One region of the Intestinimonas sp. HCP28S3_D6 genome, then DNA from elsewhere that is predicted to be linked to it. Evidence: predicted binding sites of a transcription regulator. Region 1 holds the regulator's gene; each other region holds the start of a gene.
The links. The regulator HrcA, encoded in region 1, represses chaperone genes, less so after heat shock. The targets are predictions, from matches to a motif close to TGTTAGCACTCNNNNNNNNNGAGTGCTAACA.

Region 1 (4,197 bases):
GAAGCGGCCCAGGGTCTTGTTGTACTGGGCCATCTCACGCTCGCCCTGGAGGACGTGGACCTCAACGGAGGTCTGGTTGTCGGCGGCGGTGGTGAAGACCTGGCTCTTGTTGCAGGGGATGGTGGTGTTGCGCTCGATGAGCTTGGTCATGACGCCGCCCATGGTCTCGATGCCCAGGGACAGGGGGGTGACGTCCAGCAGCAGCAGGCCCTTCACGTCGCCCACCAGGACGCCGCCCTGGATGGCGGCGCCGATGGCCACGCACTCATCGGGGTTGATGCCCTTGAAGCCCTCCTTGCCGGTGAGCTTCTTGACCATGTCCTGCACGGCGGGGATACGGCTGGAGCCGCCCACCAGCAGGACCTTGGAGATGTCGCTGGCAGAGAGGCCGGCATCGCTCATGGCCTGACGCACGGGGCCGGCGGTGCGCTCCACCAGGTTGGCGGTGAGCTGGTCGAACTTGGCGCGGCTCAGGGTCAGATCCAGGTGCTTGGGGCCGGTGGCATCGGCGGTGATATAGGGCAGGTTGATGGCGGTGGAGGTGACGCCGGAGAGCTCGATCTTGGCCTTCTCAGCGGCCTCCTTCAGGCGCTGCATGGCCACCTTGTCGCCGGAGAGGTCGATGCCGTTGGAGCTCTTGAACTCGGCGACCATCCAGTCCATGATGGCCTGGTCGAAGTCGTCGCCGCCCAGATGGGTGTCGCCGGAGGTGGAGAGGACCTCAATGACGCCGTCGCCGATCTCCAGGATGGACACATCGAAGGTGCCGCCGCCCAGGTCGTAGACCATGATCTTCTGGTCCTGCTTCTCCTTATCCACACCGTAGGCCACAGCGGCGGCGGTGGGCTCGTTGATGATACGCTTCACGTCCAGACCGGCGATCTTGCCGGCGTCCTTGGTGGCCTGACGCTGGGCGTCGTTGAAGTAGGCGGGGACGGTGATGACGGCCTCGGTGACGCTCTGGCCCAGATAGGCCTCGGCGTCGGCCTTCAGCTTCTGAAGGATCATGGCGCTGATCTCCTGGGGAGTATAGGCCTTGCCGTCGATAGTCACCTTGTGGTCGGTGCCCATCTGACGCTTGATGGACATGATGGTGCGGTCGGGGTTGGTGATGGCCTGGCGCTTGGCCACCTGGCCCACCATACGCTCGCCGTCCTTGGAGAAGGCCACCACAGACGGGGTGGTGCGGTTGCCTTCAGCGTTGGCGATAACAACGGGTTCGCCGCCCTCCATGACGGCCACGCAAGAGTTCGTGGTACCAAGGTCGATACCGATGATCTTAGACATAAACGATTCCTCCAATATATTGAAAACTTATTTTTAACGATGGTCGTGTGGGCGGCCAAAGGCCGCCCCTACGGGATAGTGTCAGTTCGCAACTTTCACCATGGCGAACCGGATGACCTTCTCGCCCAGCCTGAAGCCGGACTGGAAGACCTCCACCACGGTGTTCTCCCCGGCGCTCTCGTCCTCCACGTGCATGACGGCGTTGTGGAGGGAGGGGTCGAAGGTCTCGCCCAGGGCGGGGATCTCCTCCACGCCCAGCTTGGAGAGGATGTCCTTCAGGCCGGTCATGGTCATCTCCACGCCCTTCTTGTACGCCTCGTCGGCGGTCTCCTGCTTGAGGGCCCGCTCCAGATTGTCGTATACGGGCAGGAAGGCGGCCACGGCGTCGCTCTTGGCGCCCTGATAGATGCCCTCCTTCTCCTTCTGGGAGCGCTTGCGGAAATTGTCGTACTCGGCGGCCAGGCGGAGGTACTGCTCCTCCTTTTCGTCCATCTGCTTCCGCAGCTTTTCCAGCTCCTCCAGCAGCGGATCGGCCGCCGCCTCCTGCTGGGGAGCGGCCTGGGCCTCGGTCTGGGTCTGGGTCTCCTCCACGGGGACCTCCTCCACAGCCGGGTCCTGCTGTTTCTTTTCCTGCTTGCTCAAGCGATTACCTCCTAAGTGGATCGTCCTACTTCTCCTTTTCCTCTGCCGGCGGCAGGCTGCCCTGTTCAAAGAGGCGGCTCAGGCCGGCGGCGAAATAGGAGAGACGGGCGGTGATCTTTGCATAGTCCATCCGGGTGGGGCCCACCACACCGATGACGCCTCGCATGCCGTCGCCGATGTCGTAGCTGGCCACCACCACGCTTGTGTCTTTCAGGGCGTCGGCCACGTTCTCCGGGCCGATAAGGATCTCCATGGGGTCCCCCTGGGGCATGGGAAAACGGGCGGCGTCCTGGTCCTCGCTGAGGTAGCTCATGAGGGGGGCGGCCCGGTCCAGGCTGCGGTACTCCGGGTGGGAGAGGAGACTGGCGATGCCGGCGGTGTGGACCCTGCGCTGCTCCAGGCTCTCCAGCACATCCATGGCAAAGGAGACCACCAAACTGATGAGGCCGTAGGCCTCGCCTGCCGCGTGGGAGGCCACCCGCATGAGCTCGGGGGTGATCTCGTCCAGGGTGAGGCCGGTGAAGGTGGTGTTCAGCAGGGTGTTGAGCAGCTGGAGCTGGGCCTCGCTCAGGTCGGAGGGCAGCCTCACCAGCCGGTTGCGGACCACGTTGGTATCCGTCATCACTACAATAATAAAGGAGTCGCTGGAGACCATCAGCAGATCGAAGCGCTGGATGGTCACCCGGCTGGACCCGGAGGCCAGGGCGAAGGCGGGATACTGGGTGAGCTGGGAGATCACCCGGCCGGCCTGGTCGATGACCTGGTCCAGCTCCCGCATCTTCAGATGCAGGGCCTCATTGAGCTTCCGGGTCTCCTGTACCGACAGGCGGTAGTCTTCCATGAGCTCGTTGACGTACACCCGGTAGCCCCCCGGCGAGGGGATGCGCCCGGCGGAGGTGTGGGGCTGCTCCAGCAGGCCCAGGGCCTCCAGATCGGCCATCTCGTTGCGGATGGTGGCCGAGGAGACGTTGAGTCCCGGCGTGGCGGCGATGACCTTGGAGCCCACCGGCTCCGCCGTCTGGATATAGTTTTCGATGATGGCGCGGAGGATCTTTTTCTTCCGTTCCGTTAGATCCATCCCCGCTCACCTTCTTCTCTGTGGTTTTAGCACTCATTCTCCCTGAGTGCTAATGTAAATCTACCACCACCCCGGTTAAAAGTCAATAGGGTAGGTTGTAAATTAAATGTGAACGGTTTCACCCCGGTAATTTTTGCTTTTTGATCTTGCACACCCATTGTCCGATTGCCAACGGCAGGCAGGTGTGGTAGGATGATGGAAACAGAGAGGAGGGGCGGTCATGCCGTTTGACTTTTCCATTCAGGACTATGACGCTCAATATAAGGATGCCCTCATGGACATCTCCCTACCCTGGCTGGAGGGCAACGACCTCCTGGAGCCGGCGGACATCGACCAGCTGACCCACCCGGAGCGGGTGCTGGCGGCGGGTGGGCGCATCTTTCTGGCCATGGCGGAGGGGAAGCCGGTGGGCATGATGATGCTGGAGCCCTTTGGCAATGGGGTGGCCGAGCCCTTCAAGTTCGGGGTGCTGGAGGCCTGCCGGAACCACGGCATCGGCAAGGCCCTCATGGAGGCCACCATTGACGCCGCCCGGGCCATGGGGGTCCACACCCTGGTCCTCACCTCCCACCACAGCCTGAAGGCCGCCCTCCATATCTATGAGTCCTACGGCTTCCGCTATGAGGACCACGACCACGTGGCCTTCGAGCTCTCCGACATCGCCATGAAAAAGGAGCTCTGACCGTTACCCCACCGACACAGAAGGGCCGGTCCGGGGCGAAATCCCTCTATTCCGATCGTCCTTTCTTTTTTTCAACAAAAACCGCTGCCTCTCCCTTCCCATTCTTTCCAGTATAGAATCCTCTCTCCCTCCACATCCTCTTTCTTACAGGAATCTTCGATGATGGAGGAGAAGCGCCATGATGAAACGAACCCTCGCGGTCCTGCTCTGCGCCGGGCTGCTGGTCTGTCCCGCCGCCGCTGCCGCCGCTGGCAGTCCCCAGGTGGAGGCCGCCGACGCAGTGCTGATGGAAAAGGAGACGGGCACCGTTCTGTGTGAGCAGAACGCCCACGACAAGCGGGAGCCGGCCAGCGTCACCAAGATCATGACCCTGCTGCTGGTGATGGAGGCCCTGGACGAGGGCCGCATGGCCCTCACCGACCAGGTCACCGTCTCCGCCTACGCCGCCTCCATGGGGGGCTCCCAGGTCTATTTAAAGGAAGGGGAGCAGATGAGCGTGGAGGAGCTC
Region 2 (4,197 bases), on a different contig from region 1:
AGACCGCTGCCCTGCTGGCCACCCTGAAGACCGACGGCATCGACATGGAGATCCGCGGCGACATGGCCACCGGCATGCTCTATCTCAAGATGTCCGGCGACGCCCTGGCCACCGCCGGCATCCCCGCCGACACCTGGATCTCCATGGACCTGAACGCCCTCTACGGCACCATGGGCATCGACTACACCTCTCTGCTGGACATCTCCAAGACCCTGGACGCCTCCGCCCTGCTCCAGACCGCTCTGAGCAGCACCACTCTCACCGACAAGGACACCGACTACGCCGCCATCTCCGCCCTGGTGGAGGGCGTGGCCAAGTTCCTGGCCGACGACTCCTTCGTGAAGGACGGCGACAACTACACCACCACCTACACCCTGGACCAGGACGGCGCTGCCGCCTCTATCTCCTTCACCCTGCTGATGAAGGACGACACCGTGGTGGGCTATGACCTGAACATGAAGGCCTCCGCCGGCGCCGCCGACGATGCCGGTACCCCCGCCATGACCATGGACATGAAGGCCGGCATGGACGCCGACAACAACATGACCGTCTCCATGACTCTGGACTCCGGCAGCATGCTGGACATGAACCTGGAGATGACCGGCAGCTACGCCGCCACCGACAAGACCCCCGAGCTCACTCCTCCCGCCGACGCCACCGTGATCCCCTACGAGCAGCTGATCACCGGTGCCGCCGCCCAGGCCTGAGCACTATCCCCGGAAAGTAAAATCAGCCCTCCCCGCCACGGGGAGGGCTGATTTTTTATGCCGCCCGGGGCCGGGGCACCGGCCGGAGCCGTGGCTCCTGACGGGCGGTCCGGAAGGCGGCGGGGTCGGGGTGCAGGCGGAGGAGCTCTGCCACGGCGCACACCTTGTCCACACAGCTCACCACCAGGGATTCCAGGTAGCGGTAGGGCCGCAGGGTCAGCGGCCACATGTGCTTGACGATAATGTCACGCTCCTTCTCGCTGAGGGAAAAGAAGGTCTGGGCATTTTTTAGGGCCGTCTTGGGGTGTTCGGTGCCGTGCCACTTGCCGTTGGGCGCCTTCTGGCTAGTCCAGTCATAGAGATAGAGGTCGTGGAGCAGACCGCCCCGGGCAGCGGCGCAGGCGTCCAGGCCGATCCACAGGCACACCCGCCAGCTCCAGTAGGACACCCACACGCTGTGGTGGAAGCAGCTGAAGCCCTTGGCGTGCTGGGGCAGCCGCTCCATGGCCCGGACGGCCGGATGGTCCATCAGGTCATCTACCGCGGTCAGGTACGTCTCATATTCAAAAAAGGTCCACATATGCGGTCCCTCCTTTTTTCGTTTTCCATAGCATACCCCATCTTCTTTGGAAAACCCTTTTCCCGGGATTAAGAATTCCTTACGGCACGCGGAAAAAATAGAAAACGAGTTTTAGCACTCTAAGTCATATAGTGCTAATGTTTACAATTGGGACATATTTTTTTGTATATTTGTTCACAGTGCAGGGCGTATACTAGGTCCAGAAACAAAGAGAAAGGGTTGGTTCCCAAGGGAATGTGACCCTGGAAAGAGGATGGTTTTCATGGCAGACGCAAGATTCTAGCAATTCATTTCCACGACTGCTAACGTGACCTGATCTTTGAAAGGAGCCTTTGATATGTTTGGTATGATCCCCTTTGAGCGCAGTGATGATAACTTTTTCGACCTGTTTGATAATTTTGAGCGTAAGTTCTTCGGCAACAGCAACGCCGCCATTCCCGATTTCCGCACCGATATCCGCGACGCCGGCGACCGTTTTGTTTTAGAAGCGGAACTGCCCGGCTTCAACAAGGAGGACATCAAACTGGATGTGAAGGACGGCATCCTCACCATCTCTGCCCAGCACGATGAGAACAAGGACGAGAAGGACGACAAGGGCAGCTACATCCGCCGTGAGCGCCGCTACGGCTCCTTCACCCGTTCCTTCGACGTCACCGGTGTGGATGAAGAGCACATCACCGCCTCCTACAACAACGGTGTGCTGGAGCTGAACCTGCCCAAGGCTGTGCCTGTGGTACCCGAGGCCAAGCGCATCGCCATCGAGTAAAGACCTGGCGAGGGAGCCGGTCGGCAGGGCCGACCGGCTCCTTCGGTTTCTTACTTGCCCGACTCCGTCTCCCGCGACTTCCAGTGGGGGCAGGTATGATCCGGGCCGGGGTGCTTGCCACACCGGGGCACATGACAGTGCCCATACCACAGTGGCCAGAATTTCCCGCCCTCCCCCAGCACATAGTGCTGCCGGTAATGGGCGCAGGTGCCGCAGACCTCTTTTTCCACAATATTTTTTCCCACCGCAGTTCCCATAAATCATCACCTCGGGAATCATGTTAAACCTTATAAGATGTAAAGTCAATACACCTGATTAGGTTTATGCTATGGTTTTCCTGAGGTGAATGATATGTATTGCTACCCCAGACTCCGTGATCTCCGCGAGGACCATGACCTGACTCAGGAGGCGGTTGGCCACCTTCTAGGCACCACGCAACAGCAATACTACAAATACGAAAAAGGCATTCAAGAAATCCCCGCCCACCACCTGATTACATTGGCCAAATATTACCATGTCAGTGTGGACTATCTTTTGGGGCGGGATACAAAATAAAGGTATCACAACCCGAAAGGATGTGACGTTTCATGAACATGAATCAGTTTACCCAGAAATCTCTGGAGGCGGTGCAGTCGGCCCAGACCATCGCCCAGGAATACGGCAACCAGCAGATTGAGCAGGCCCACTTCCTCTACGCCCTGCTGGAGCAGGAGAACGGCCTCATTCCCCAGTTGCTGGGCAATATGGGCATCACCTTCCCCAGCTTTGAGGCCGCCGCCCGCAAGCAGGTGGAGGACCTCCCCCGTGTGACGGTGAGTGGCGGACGTGAGGCAGGCAAGGTCTACATCGCCCCCGATGTGGACAAGGTCATGAACGGCGCCGAGTCCATCGCCAAGAGCATGAAGGACGAGTATATCTCGGTGGAGCACCTCTTCCTGGCCCTCATCGAGTACGCCAACTCCGGCCTGAAGGACCTCTTCCGCACCTACAACATCACCAAGGAGGGCGTACTGAAGGCCCTCTCCGCCGTCCGGGGCAACCAGCGGGTGACCTCCGACAACCCGGAGGAGACCTACGACGCCTTGAAGAAGTACGGTACCGACCTGGTGGAGCGGGCCCGGCAGAACAAGCTGGACCCCGTCATTGGCCGTGACGATGAGATCCGCAACGTCATCCGTATTCTGAGCCGCAAGAGCAAAAATAACCCCGTCCTCATCGGCGAGCCCGGCGTGGGCAAGACCGCCATTGCCGAGGGCCTGGCTCAGCGGATTGTCAAGGGCGATGTGCCCGGCTCCCTGAAGGACAAGACCATCTTCGCCCTGGATATGGGCTCCCTCATCGCCGGCGCCAAGTACCGCGGCGAGTTCGAGGAGCGGCTGAAGGCCGTCCTCAATGAGGTCAAAAAGTCCGAGGGCAAGATCATCCTCTTCATCGATGAGCTCCATACCATCGTGGGCGCCGGCAAGACTGAAGGCGCTATGGACGCCGGCAACCTCCTGAAGCCCATGCTGGCCCGTGGCGAGCTACACTGCATCGGCGCCACCACCCTCAACGAGTACCGCCAGTATATTGAGAAGGACGCCGCCCTGGAGCGCCGGTTCCAGCCCGTCATGGTGAACGAGCCCTCCGTGGAGGACACCATCGCCATCCTCCGTGGCCTGAAGGAGCGCTATGAGGTGTTCCATGGCGTGAAGATTACCGACGGTGCCATCATCGCCGCCGCCACCCTCTCCAACCGCTATATCACCGACCGTTTCCTCCCCGACAAGGCCATCGACCTGGTGGATGAGGCCTGCGCCATGATCCGCACCGAGATCGACTCCATGCCCACCGAGCTGGACGTCATCCAGCGTAAGATCATCCAGCACCAGATCGAGGAGGCCGCTCTGAAGAAGGAGGACGACCCCCTGTCCAAGGAGCACCTGGCCGAGATCCAGAAGGAACTGGCCGAGATGCGGGACGAGTTCAACGCCAAGAAGGCCCAGTGGGAGAACGAGAAGAACGCCATCGGCAAGGTCCAGAAGCTCCGGGAGGACCTGGAGGCCGCCAACGCCCAGCTGGAGAAGGCCCAGCGGGAGTACGACCTCAACAAGGCCGCTGAGCTCCAATACGGCAAGATCCCCGAGCTGAAAAAGCAGCTGGAG
Region 3 (4,197 bases), on a different contig from region 1:
CCATTTTCGGTCTCTACGCCAAGGGCATCCTCACCGGCAGCGACGGGGACCTCACTTTCCGCCCCAAGGACAGTCTCACCCGGGCCGAGGCCGCCGCCATCGTCACCCGCATGGCCCGGGCCGAGCAGCGCATCACCCTGTGGTAAACCTACCGCAGTAACCGCCCCAGCGAAAGCCCCATGGAGAGCCCCTCCCTGAAAAGCGCCTCTCCCTCTCTTTGCATGTATTCTTTCATGTTTTCTGTCAATTGTTCCAGATGTGTTTGCTCCTCTTTTTTCAGATGGCACAGCAGCTGCTTTTTATCCTTTTCATACTGTTCTGCAATTTCCCAATAGCGTGACCGCTGATCCGGCGACCAATGCTCCAGCACCTTTTCCAACGCATAGACATATAGGGCCTGAACCGGTCCTTCCATGTTTATCCCCCCATTTTCATTCCATATGGAGCATTTTAATTATAAATCGTTCCATATGGAACGTCAATAGGAAGTGTCAGAATTGACAGACGAATTTTTTCAACGGCTGAAACAGCTTCGCAAGTCTCATCGGGTGACCCAGGAGCAGATGGCTGCACATCTTGGCATTTCATACAGCGGCTATCGGCGGTATGAGTCCGGAGAGCGGGACATGCCGCTCTCCATTGCGGTAAAGCTGGCAGATCTTTACGGCATTGCTTTGGATGACCTCGTGGGCCGTACGCCGCCCTGCCAGTGACTTATCCCCACCAAAAGGAGGCCCTTCCCTTGAAGCACCTCTTTCTCATCAACCCCGCGGCGGGCAAGCGGGGCAGCACCGACGCCCTGTGCCGCCAGATCACGGACACGTTCACCGGTCTGGGGCTGGACCACGAGCTCTTTCTGGGCACCGCCCCCGGAGACTGCGAGACCCGGGCCCGGGCGGCGGCGGAGTCGGGGGAGCCGGTCCGGCTCTACGCCTGCGGCGGGGACGGCACCCTCAACGAGGTAGTGAACGCCGCCGCGGGCTTTGACAACGCCGCCGTCACCAACGTGCCCAAGGGCACCGGCAACGACTTCATCAAGCTCTTTGGCCCCACCTACCGGACGGCCTTCTCCGACCTGGCGGCTCTGGCCGCCGGTCCCCAGGCCGCCTTCGACCTGATGGACTGCAACGGGCGGCTGGGCATCGACGTGTGCTGCGCCGGGGTGGACGCCCGCATCGCTGCCGACGTCCACAAGTACAAATCCCTCCCCTTTCTGGGCGGCATGGCGGCCTATAGCCTCTCCCTGGTGGTGAACGTCCTCTTCAAGGGCCTCTCCCGGCCCACCGTCATCCGGGCCGGAGACACCGTCCTGAATGGGGAGAGCACCATCATCTGCATCTGCAACGGCCGCCACTACGGCGGCGGCTTCATGCCGGTGGGGGATGCCCAGCCCGACGACGGCATCCTGGACATGCTGGTGGTGCCCAAGGTCAGCCGCTTCACCTTCTTCCGCCTCCTGGGCGCCTATTCCACGGGCCGCTATCGGGAGCATCCGGAGGTCCTCTCCCACTTTCACGGCACCTCCTTCGCCTTCTCCTCCCCTCAGGAGCTGACGGCGGTGGTGGACGGTGAGGTCATGCGTTCCAAGGAATTTACCGTCTCCCTTTCCCCCAAAAAGGTGTGGTTTTTCTACCCCGCCGGCCTGGACTACCACACCCCCGGCGGCTGAGTCTGGCACTCCGCCTGTCCCTTTGTGAACAAAAGGTGAATTTTCTGAAAAACAGCCCCCAATTTTCAAAATTGGGGGTTGATTTTTTTGGCAAGGAGAGGTATCATCATACTCGAAGTTAGCACTCATGATTTTGGAGTGCTAACACTTAAATCGTAAATGGACAAAAACCATAACTATATAAGGAGGAACCTCAAATGAAGCTCAAGCCCCTTGCAGACAGAGTGATCATCAAGATGGTGGAGGCCGAGGAGACCACCAAGAGCGGCATCATCCTCACCGGCGCCGCCAAGGAGAAGCCCGAGATGGCCGAAGTCATCGAGGTGGGCCCCGGCGGTATGGTGGACGGCAAGGAAGTCGTCATGACCGTGAAGAAGGGCGACAAGGTTATCACCAGCAAGTACGCCGGCACTGAGGTGAAGCTGGACGGCGAGGAGTACACCATCGTCCGTCAGGGCGACATCCTGGCCATTGTGGAGTAAGATCCGGTCTGTATTTTCAGTTTTTAGGGCCCGGCGGGACTGCCGCCGGCCCGTCATCGTATAGGAGGTAATTTTTCATGGCCAAGCAGATCATTTACGGCGAGGACGCCCGCCGCGCCCTGGAGCGCGGTGTCAACCAGCTCGCCGATACCGTTAAGATCACCCTGGGCCCCAAGGGCCGCAACGTGGTGCTGGACAAGAAATTCGGCACTCCCCTCATCACCAACGACGGTGTGACCATCGCCAAGGAGATTGAGCTGCCCGATCCCTTTGAGAACATGGGCGCCCAGATCGTCAAGGAGGTCTCCACCAAGACCAACGATGTGGCCGGCGACGGCACCACCACCGCCACCCTGCTGGCCCAGGCCATCATCCGCGAGGGTCTGAAGAACCTGGCCGCCGGCGCCAACCCCATGATCATGAAGCGCGGCATTGCCAAGGCCACCGCCGCCGCCATCGAGGCCATCAAGGAGAACTCCAAGCCCGTCAACGGCACCGAGGACATCGCCCGCGTGGGCGCCGTCTCCTCTGGCGACGAGACCATCGGCAAGCTGATCGCCGAGGCCATGGAGAAGGTCAGCCACGACGGCGTCATCACCGTTGAGGAGTCCAAGACCGCCGAGACCTATAGCGAGGTCGTGGAGGGCATGCAGTTCGACCGCGGCTACATCGCCCCCTATATGGTCACCGACACCGAGAAGATGGAGGCCGTCCTGGACGACGCTGCCATCCTCATCACCGATAAGAAGATCTCCAACATCCAGGAGCTGCTGCCCATTCTGGAGCAGGTGGTCCAGTCCGGCAAGAAGCTGCTCATCGTGGCTGAGGACGTGGAGGGTGATGCTCTGAGCACCCTGATCGTCAACAAGCTGCGCGGCACCCTGAACGTCTGCTGCGTGAAGGCCCCCGGCTTCGGCGACCGCCGCAAGGAGATGCTCCAGGATATGGCCATCCTGACCGGCGGCACCGTGATCTCCTCCGAGCTGGGCTATGAGCTCAAGGAGGCCACCGCCGACATGCTGGGCCACGCCCGCCAGGTGAAGGTCAACAAGGACACCACCATCATCGTGGACGGCTCCGGCGACGCCCAGGCCATCAAGGACCGTGTGGCTCAGATCCGCAGCCAGATCGAGGTCACCACCTCCGACTATGACCGCGAGAAGCTCCAGGAGCGTCTGGCCAAGCTGGCCGGCGGTGTGGCCATTATCCGCGTGGGCGCCGCTACCGAGTCTGAGATGAAGGAGAAGAAGCTCCGCATCGAGGACGCCCTGAACGCCACCCGCGCCGCCGTTGAGGAAGGCATCGTGGCCGGCGGCGGCACCGCGTATGTGAACGCTGTTCCCGCCGTGGAGAAGCTGCTCAAGACCACCGAGGGTGACGAGAAGACCGGCGTCCAGATCGTGGCCCGTGCCCTCACTGAGCCTATGCGTCAGATCTCCGCCAACGCCGGCATCGACGGCTCCGTGGTGCTGGAGAAGGTGAAGAACTCCCGCAAGGTGGGCTATGGCTTCAACGCCCTGAACGAGACCTACTGCGACATGATCTCCTCCGGCATCGTGGACCCCACCAAGGTGACCCGTTCCGCCCTGGAGAATGCCGCTTCCGTGGCCGGCGTGCTGCTGACCACCGAGAGCCTGGTCACCGATAAGCCCGAGCCCCCCGCTCCCGCTGCTCCCGCCGCTCCCGACATGGGCGGCATGTACTAATCGAAGATCCGCTAACAAAGCCCACGGCCTTATGCCGTGGGCTTTGTAATTTCCTGTCTCTTCAAAGCAGAACGGACTGCCCACACCAATGGCGTGGGCAGTCCGTTCTGTATATATTCGGTTAATTTATCCGCACAGGATCTCCGCCACGGCACCCTGGACATAGTCGATGTCCTCAAATCGAGTAAAGGGTCCCACAGAGAAGCGGACAGTGCCCTGTGGATAGGTACCCAGGGTCTTGTGAGCCAGGGGGGCACAGTGGAGACCGCAGCGGGTCTGAATGCCGAAGTCACACTCTAGGCGGTAGGCGCACGCAGCGTTATCCTTTCCCAAGAAGTCC
Region 4 (4,197 bases), on a different contig from region 1:
AACTACTGGCAGACAAATACATTACTGGCGACCCGAATAGGCAGGAATTACTGGAAAAGGCGCTGCGTGGTATCTGCGAATATCAAAGCATTTCCGAAATCACCGAATATATGGCGCGGCATAAATCAGATGCGGACGCAGATGAATTGTGGCAGTATTTCCAAGATGTTATCCATTGGTCTGAGAAGATTTTCCCAAAATACTTTTCGGATATGAAAGGGTTGGATTGGTGTCATCTCTACAATGAGTACCATAATCGCGCCTACAATTCTGCGGTCATGTCCGCAGAAGTAAAACGTCTACACGAGGATGAAGATGTGCAAAAGCCGAAAGGCATTTATGAGTTCTTACTTTGCCGAGATACCGATCCGTTCGCAGGCAGATTGTTAAACCTGCGTGCATTTGATAAACGGGAAAAACTGGCGGCGTACAGCAGGCAAAATGGGATATGTCCTGTCTGCGGAGAGCATTTTGAATTTGAGGAAATGGAGGGCGATCACATCAAGCCTTGGAGCAAAGGCGGGCAAACAACGCCCGATAACTGTCAAATGCTTTGTAAATCCTGCAACGGTAAAAAAACCGATAAATATTGAGATGCACCCCATTCGTTAGACAGTATGGCATGCTGCCTGACGAATGGGGTGTTTATTAAGTCCAAAGAGGTACCAATTCGCTGGTATCGCGGGATTCACCAGAATTTTTTCTTCTTCATCACCCAGAGACAAATCAAAACTACAAGAACACTGATGCCAATGACTGCCGGGTAGCCGTATTTCCAGGTCAATTCCGGCATATTGGTAAAGTTCATGCCATACCAGCCTGCCACCAGAGATAGGGGTAAAAAGATAGTCGTGACGATGGTGAGTATCTTCATAATGTTGTTCTGGCGAATATCGATTTCCGCCTGAAACAGTTCCCGCACCTGTAGTCCATATTCCCGCAGCATCTGTGCCTCATTCTTCAGACGCCCAATGCGTTTCTCCACCATATGAAACAGGCGAAGTTCATGCTCTTCGAAATACTCATTTTCATTTTCCTGAAATTCACAGACCATATCATCCAACTGCGTATAGTACCGTATCCAGTTGGATATTTCTTTTCGTATTGCCGTCATTTTGGGGTTGAATCCCGCCAACTGGCCTGCCAGCACCTGATCTTCGAGTTGATCCAGCTCATCCTCTAATTCCTGCAAGTGGTGCATATCCTTGGCGATGATCAGCTCCAGGAACGTATAAAAGAAACTGCCTGGACTCTTTTCCATCTGTGGATTCTCCCGGAGCAGTCTCTGGATCATGGCATGGGCCACACCCGCATCGTCGCTCAAAACCACATGGCTGGGTGTCATCAGATATCCGAAGGCGATGGGTGCCTTTTCTTTTGTATGCCGTGGGGTCACAATGGTCCCGCACAGATAATTTCGGTGGGGTTCAGCCTTACATACGCGGGCATCCCTCGCTGTAGGCGTATGGCGGAGAACCTGCTCCAGTCCCGGGAGTTGGAGATTCTGGTCCAGTTCCTCCGAGGACAGCAGTGTAAGGACGCAGGTATCTGGATCTGGCTTTCCAGACAGCGGCGTCAGGTTAGAACCTATCCTATATTGATACATAAGCGGCCTCCTGAATCGCTTCTTTTTCAGTGCCATTGTACCACTATCTGCACAAAGCGCAAGCCGCCTGCGGTTTCATCGTGAAAAGCATTTTCAATGGTTCTACGCAGTGCAATCGGGGTATAACCAGCATCATTTTCTTTCCTGATTCGTAGGCGAGCGCTAAAAGTGCTGAGGCATTCCTTGCGGCCCCAGCATTTCTAATGCCTGACGGCCGAGAAATCGTATCATATGTGAACGAACTTTTGTATTTCTGTTAACATTAGCACTCTCCTATTGACAGTGCTAACGCAAGAGACTATAACAGAGTCGTTCCAAGCGGGAGGGCAAAACAGCCCCCTCACACAGGGCATTTCAGTAAGGATTATGAATGGAGGAATGACTTATGATGCCCAGTATTTTTGGTGAGAACCTGTTTGATGAATTTTTTGATGACGACTTTCCTATGATCCCGATGCGTTCTATTCGGAATCCGCTGTACGGGAAGAACGCCAAAAACCTGATGAAGACCGATGTGCGGGAAACCGACAACACCTATGAGCTGGATATTGATCTTCCCGGCTTCAAGAAGGATGAAGTTCAGCTTGACTTGAAGGATGGCTACCTGACCATCAGCGCCGCCAAGGGATTGGACAAGGACCAGGAAGATAAGAAGGGCAAGTACATCCGTCAGGAGCGGTACGCCGGTGCTTGTAGCCGCAGCTTCTTTGTGGGCGAGGGAATTGAGCCTCGGGATGTGTCCGCCAAGTTTGAGGATGGTATCCTGAGAGTATCTCTTCCCAAGCAGGTAAAGAAAGAACTGCCCAGAAATTCCACAATCACGATTGAATAAAAGACAAAGCTAGCTAAGAACGGAGGCATGCATGATGAGTCGGACAACTTCCCGTGTGTTGTGGGTCATTGCCGGTGTGCTGCTTGTGATGGCCGGTATCGCCTGCCTGAGAAATCCAGGCGCTGCACTCACAAGCATGACGGTGATCCTTGGCGTTGCGATGCTGTTCTCAGGCATCGTGGATATTGTGATTTTCGCCACTGCTCATAATGATATGGCCGGGTCAGGATGGTTCCTGCTGGACGGAATTCTGACGGTGCTGCTGTCTCTGTTCGTTCTTGGCAATGGATGGTTTACGGCGCTTACCCTGCCGTTCATTTTTGGAATGTGGCTGATTTTCTCTGGCATAACCAAATTCGTGAACTCCTTTGACCTGCAGCGGCTTGGAGTACGCGGCTGGGGCTGGTTCACTGCGATTGGCGTTCTGCTCGCATGTGCCGGTTTCTTCTCATTCCTGTCACCCATTGCCAGCCTTGTGGCCATGACTACTGTTGTAGGTGTGTTCCTGATCCTGCAAGGAATTGTATCCATTATGCGTGGATGCTTTTCTGGCCGCCTTTGGATTTGATTGCTCCGTCGAGTAATTCAGAATATGACTGCATGTTCAAGTGAATGTAAACGGTCGTGGTTTAGCAGTAACTACTGAACCACGACCGATTTATATTTGGGCAAATCTTTTGAATTAGTTTTGAGTATCCTGAAACTCCTACTTTGCGATATCAATCTGAATATAGACAGTCAGCTTGTTCTGGCCCACGTCGATCCAGTCCATGGGCTGAGTACAATCATAATCGTAGTACAGCTGATAGCCCTCCATGGCGTCAAATTCAACCTCTGTGGACTTATCCACCTGGAAAGCCTGTTCCTCGGAATTCTCTTTTCCGGGATTGATAACCACATTCAGATAGCAGGCGTCCTCCGGGAACAGAATGCTCATAGCCGCCTGCTCCTCCATGAGCCGGGGTTCATCGTAGAGAATATTGCTGCGGGTCACGGAGACTACGCTGCCGTCCTCGGCGCTGTACTCCGTCACCTCCATGCCGTTGATGAGGCCGGTCGCATCGTCGATAAAGTAAATAACCTCGCTGCTGATCCCTGTCAGACGATTCTCTCTGGCGGCGGTCAGGGTGCTGGTCCCATACTCCGTGCTGTCGGTCTTGCCCGTCACGGTCTCATAGTCACACGGCTGACGCGCCAGCCAGCGGTCAGACACCATGGCTTCATACTCAGATGCCGGACACAGCGTCATCGTTTTCAGGCCGTCTTTTTCGCAGGTGTACAGGGCACCGGGAACGTCATCGTTGATGTATCCCGCCTCGCAGTATACTACCTGGTCAGCGTCATCGTACTGTTCATAGTCATACCACAGACGGCCATTGGAACTGACGAATTGCCGGACAGTCTTATTCTGCCAGTTGTTTTCTCCGTCCCAGGTCTCGGAGACGCAGGTCACCGCGCTGTGTTCCTTCATGATCATGGGGATGCTGTTGCTGTTGCGAAGGTCTGTGATCTCCGGATCATCCTGCCCGCTGATGGGCATAACGGAAGCGTTGGAGACGCCGGCTACTTTCCCGTCCTTACAGCTAACATTCATCGCCCGGATTTCCTCCAGCGCATCATCCTTGGCATAGGAGAAAGACACAGTTGTCTCGCCGTCTCCCAGCGCCCGGAAGCTGGCGACAAAGGTTCCGTCATTGTCCTCCTCCGTGACCAGCTCCAACAGGGTGGTGTCGTCGATGGTAAAGTTCCAAATGAATCC

Region 2: ACTNBK_RS13925 (Hsp20/alpha crystallin family protein) is a predicted target of HrcA. The motif match lies at 1,397-1,427, and genes of this name have one in related genera.
Region 3: ACTNBK_RS04295 (co-chaperone GroES) is a predicted target of HrcA. The motif match lies at 1,786-1,816, and genes of this name have one in related genera.
Region 4: ACTNBK_RS13505 (Hsp20/alpha crystallin family protein) is a predicted target of HrcA. The motif match lies at 1,867-1,897, and genes of this name have one in related genera.

Annotation. Positions count from the first base shown of each region.
Region 1 is NZ_JBQHTM010000038.1:7,723-11,919, reverse strand. Features, by position in the region: gene dnaK (molecular chaperone DnaK) at 1-1,287, opposite strand, end outside; gene grpE (nucleotide exchange factor GrpE) at 1,369-1,929, opposite strand; gene hrcA (heat-inducible transcriptional repressor HrcA) at 1,955-3,007, opposite strand; gene ACTNBK_RS12365 (GNAT family N-acetyltransferase) at 3,228-3,689, shown strand; gene ACTNBK_RS12360 (D-alanyl-D-alanine carboxypeptidase family protein) at 3,871-4,197, shown strand, end outside.
Region 2 is NZ_JBQHTM010000048.1:20,211-24,407, forward strand. Features, by position in the region: gene ACTNBK_RS13915 (copper amine oxidase N-terminal domain-containing protein) at 1-707, shown strand, start outside; gene ACTNBK_RS13920 (phosphohydrolase) at 763-1,287, opposite strand; gene ACTNBK_RS13925 (Hsp20/alpha crystallin family protein) at 1,625-2,053, shown strand; gene ACTNBK_RS13930 (hypothetical protein) at 2,104-2,283, opposite strand; gene ACTNBK_RS13935 (helix-turn-helix domain-containing protein) at 2,405-2,608, shown strand; gene clpB (ATP-dependent chaperone ClpB) at 2,641-4,197, shown strand, end outside.
Region 3 is NZ_JBQHTM010000007.1:91,706-95,902, forward strand. Features, by position in the region: gene ACTNBK_RS04275 (WG repeat-containing protein) at 1-146, shown strand, start outside; gene ACTNBK_RS04280 (DUF6809 family protein) at 149-415, opposite strand; gene ACTNBK_RS04285 (helix-turn-helix transcriptional regulator) at 498-713, shown strand; gene ACTNBK_RS04290 (diacylglycerol/lipid kinase family protein) at 743-1,669, shown strand; gene ACTNBK_RS04295 (co-chaperone GroES) at 1,867-2,151, shown strand; gene groL (chaperonin GroEL) at 2,229-3,857, shown strand; gene ACTNBK_RS04305 (aminotransferase class V-fold PLP-dependent enzyme) at 3,984-4,197, opposite strand, start outside.
Region 4 is NZ_JBQHTM010000045.1:14,007-18,203, reverse strand. Features, by position in the region: gene ACTNBK_RS13515 (HNH endonuclease family protein) at 1-593, shown strand, start outside; gene ACTNBK_RS13510 (magnesium transporter CorA family protein) at 689-1,606, opposite strand; gene ACTNBK_RS13505 (Hsp20/alpha crystallin family protein) at 1,992-2,438, shown strand; gene ACTNBK_RS13500 (HdeD family acid-resistance protein) at 2,473-3,006, shown strand; gene ACTNBK_RS13495 (hypothetical protein) at 3,145-4,197, opposite strand, start outside.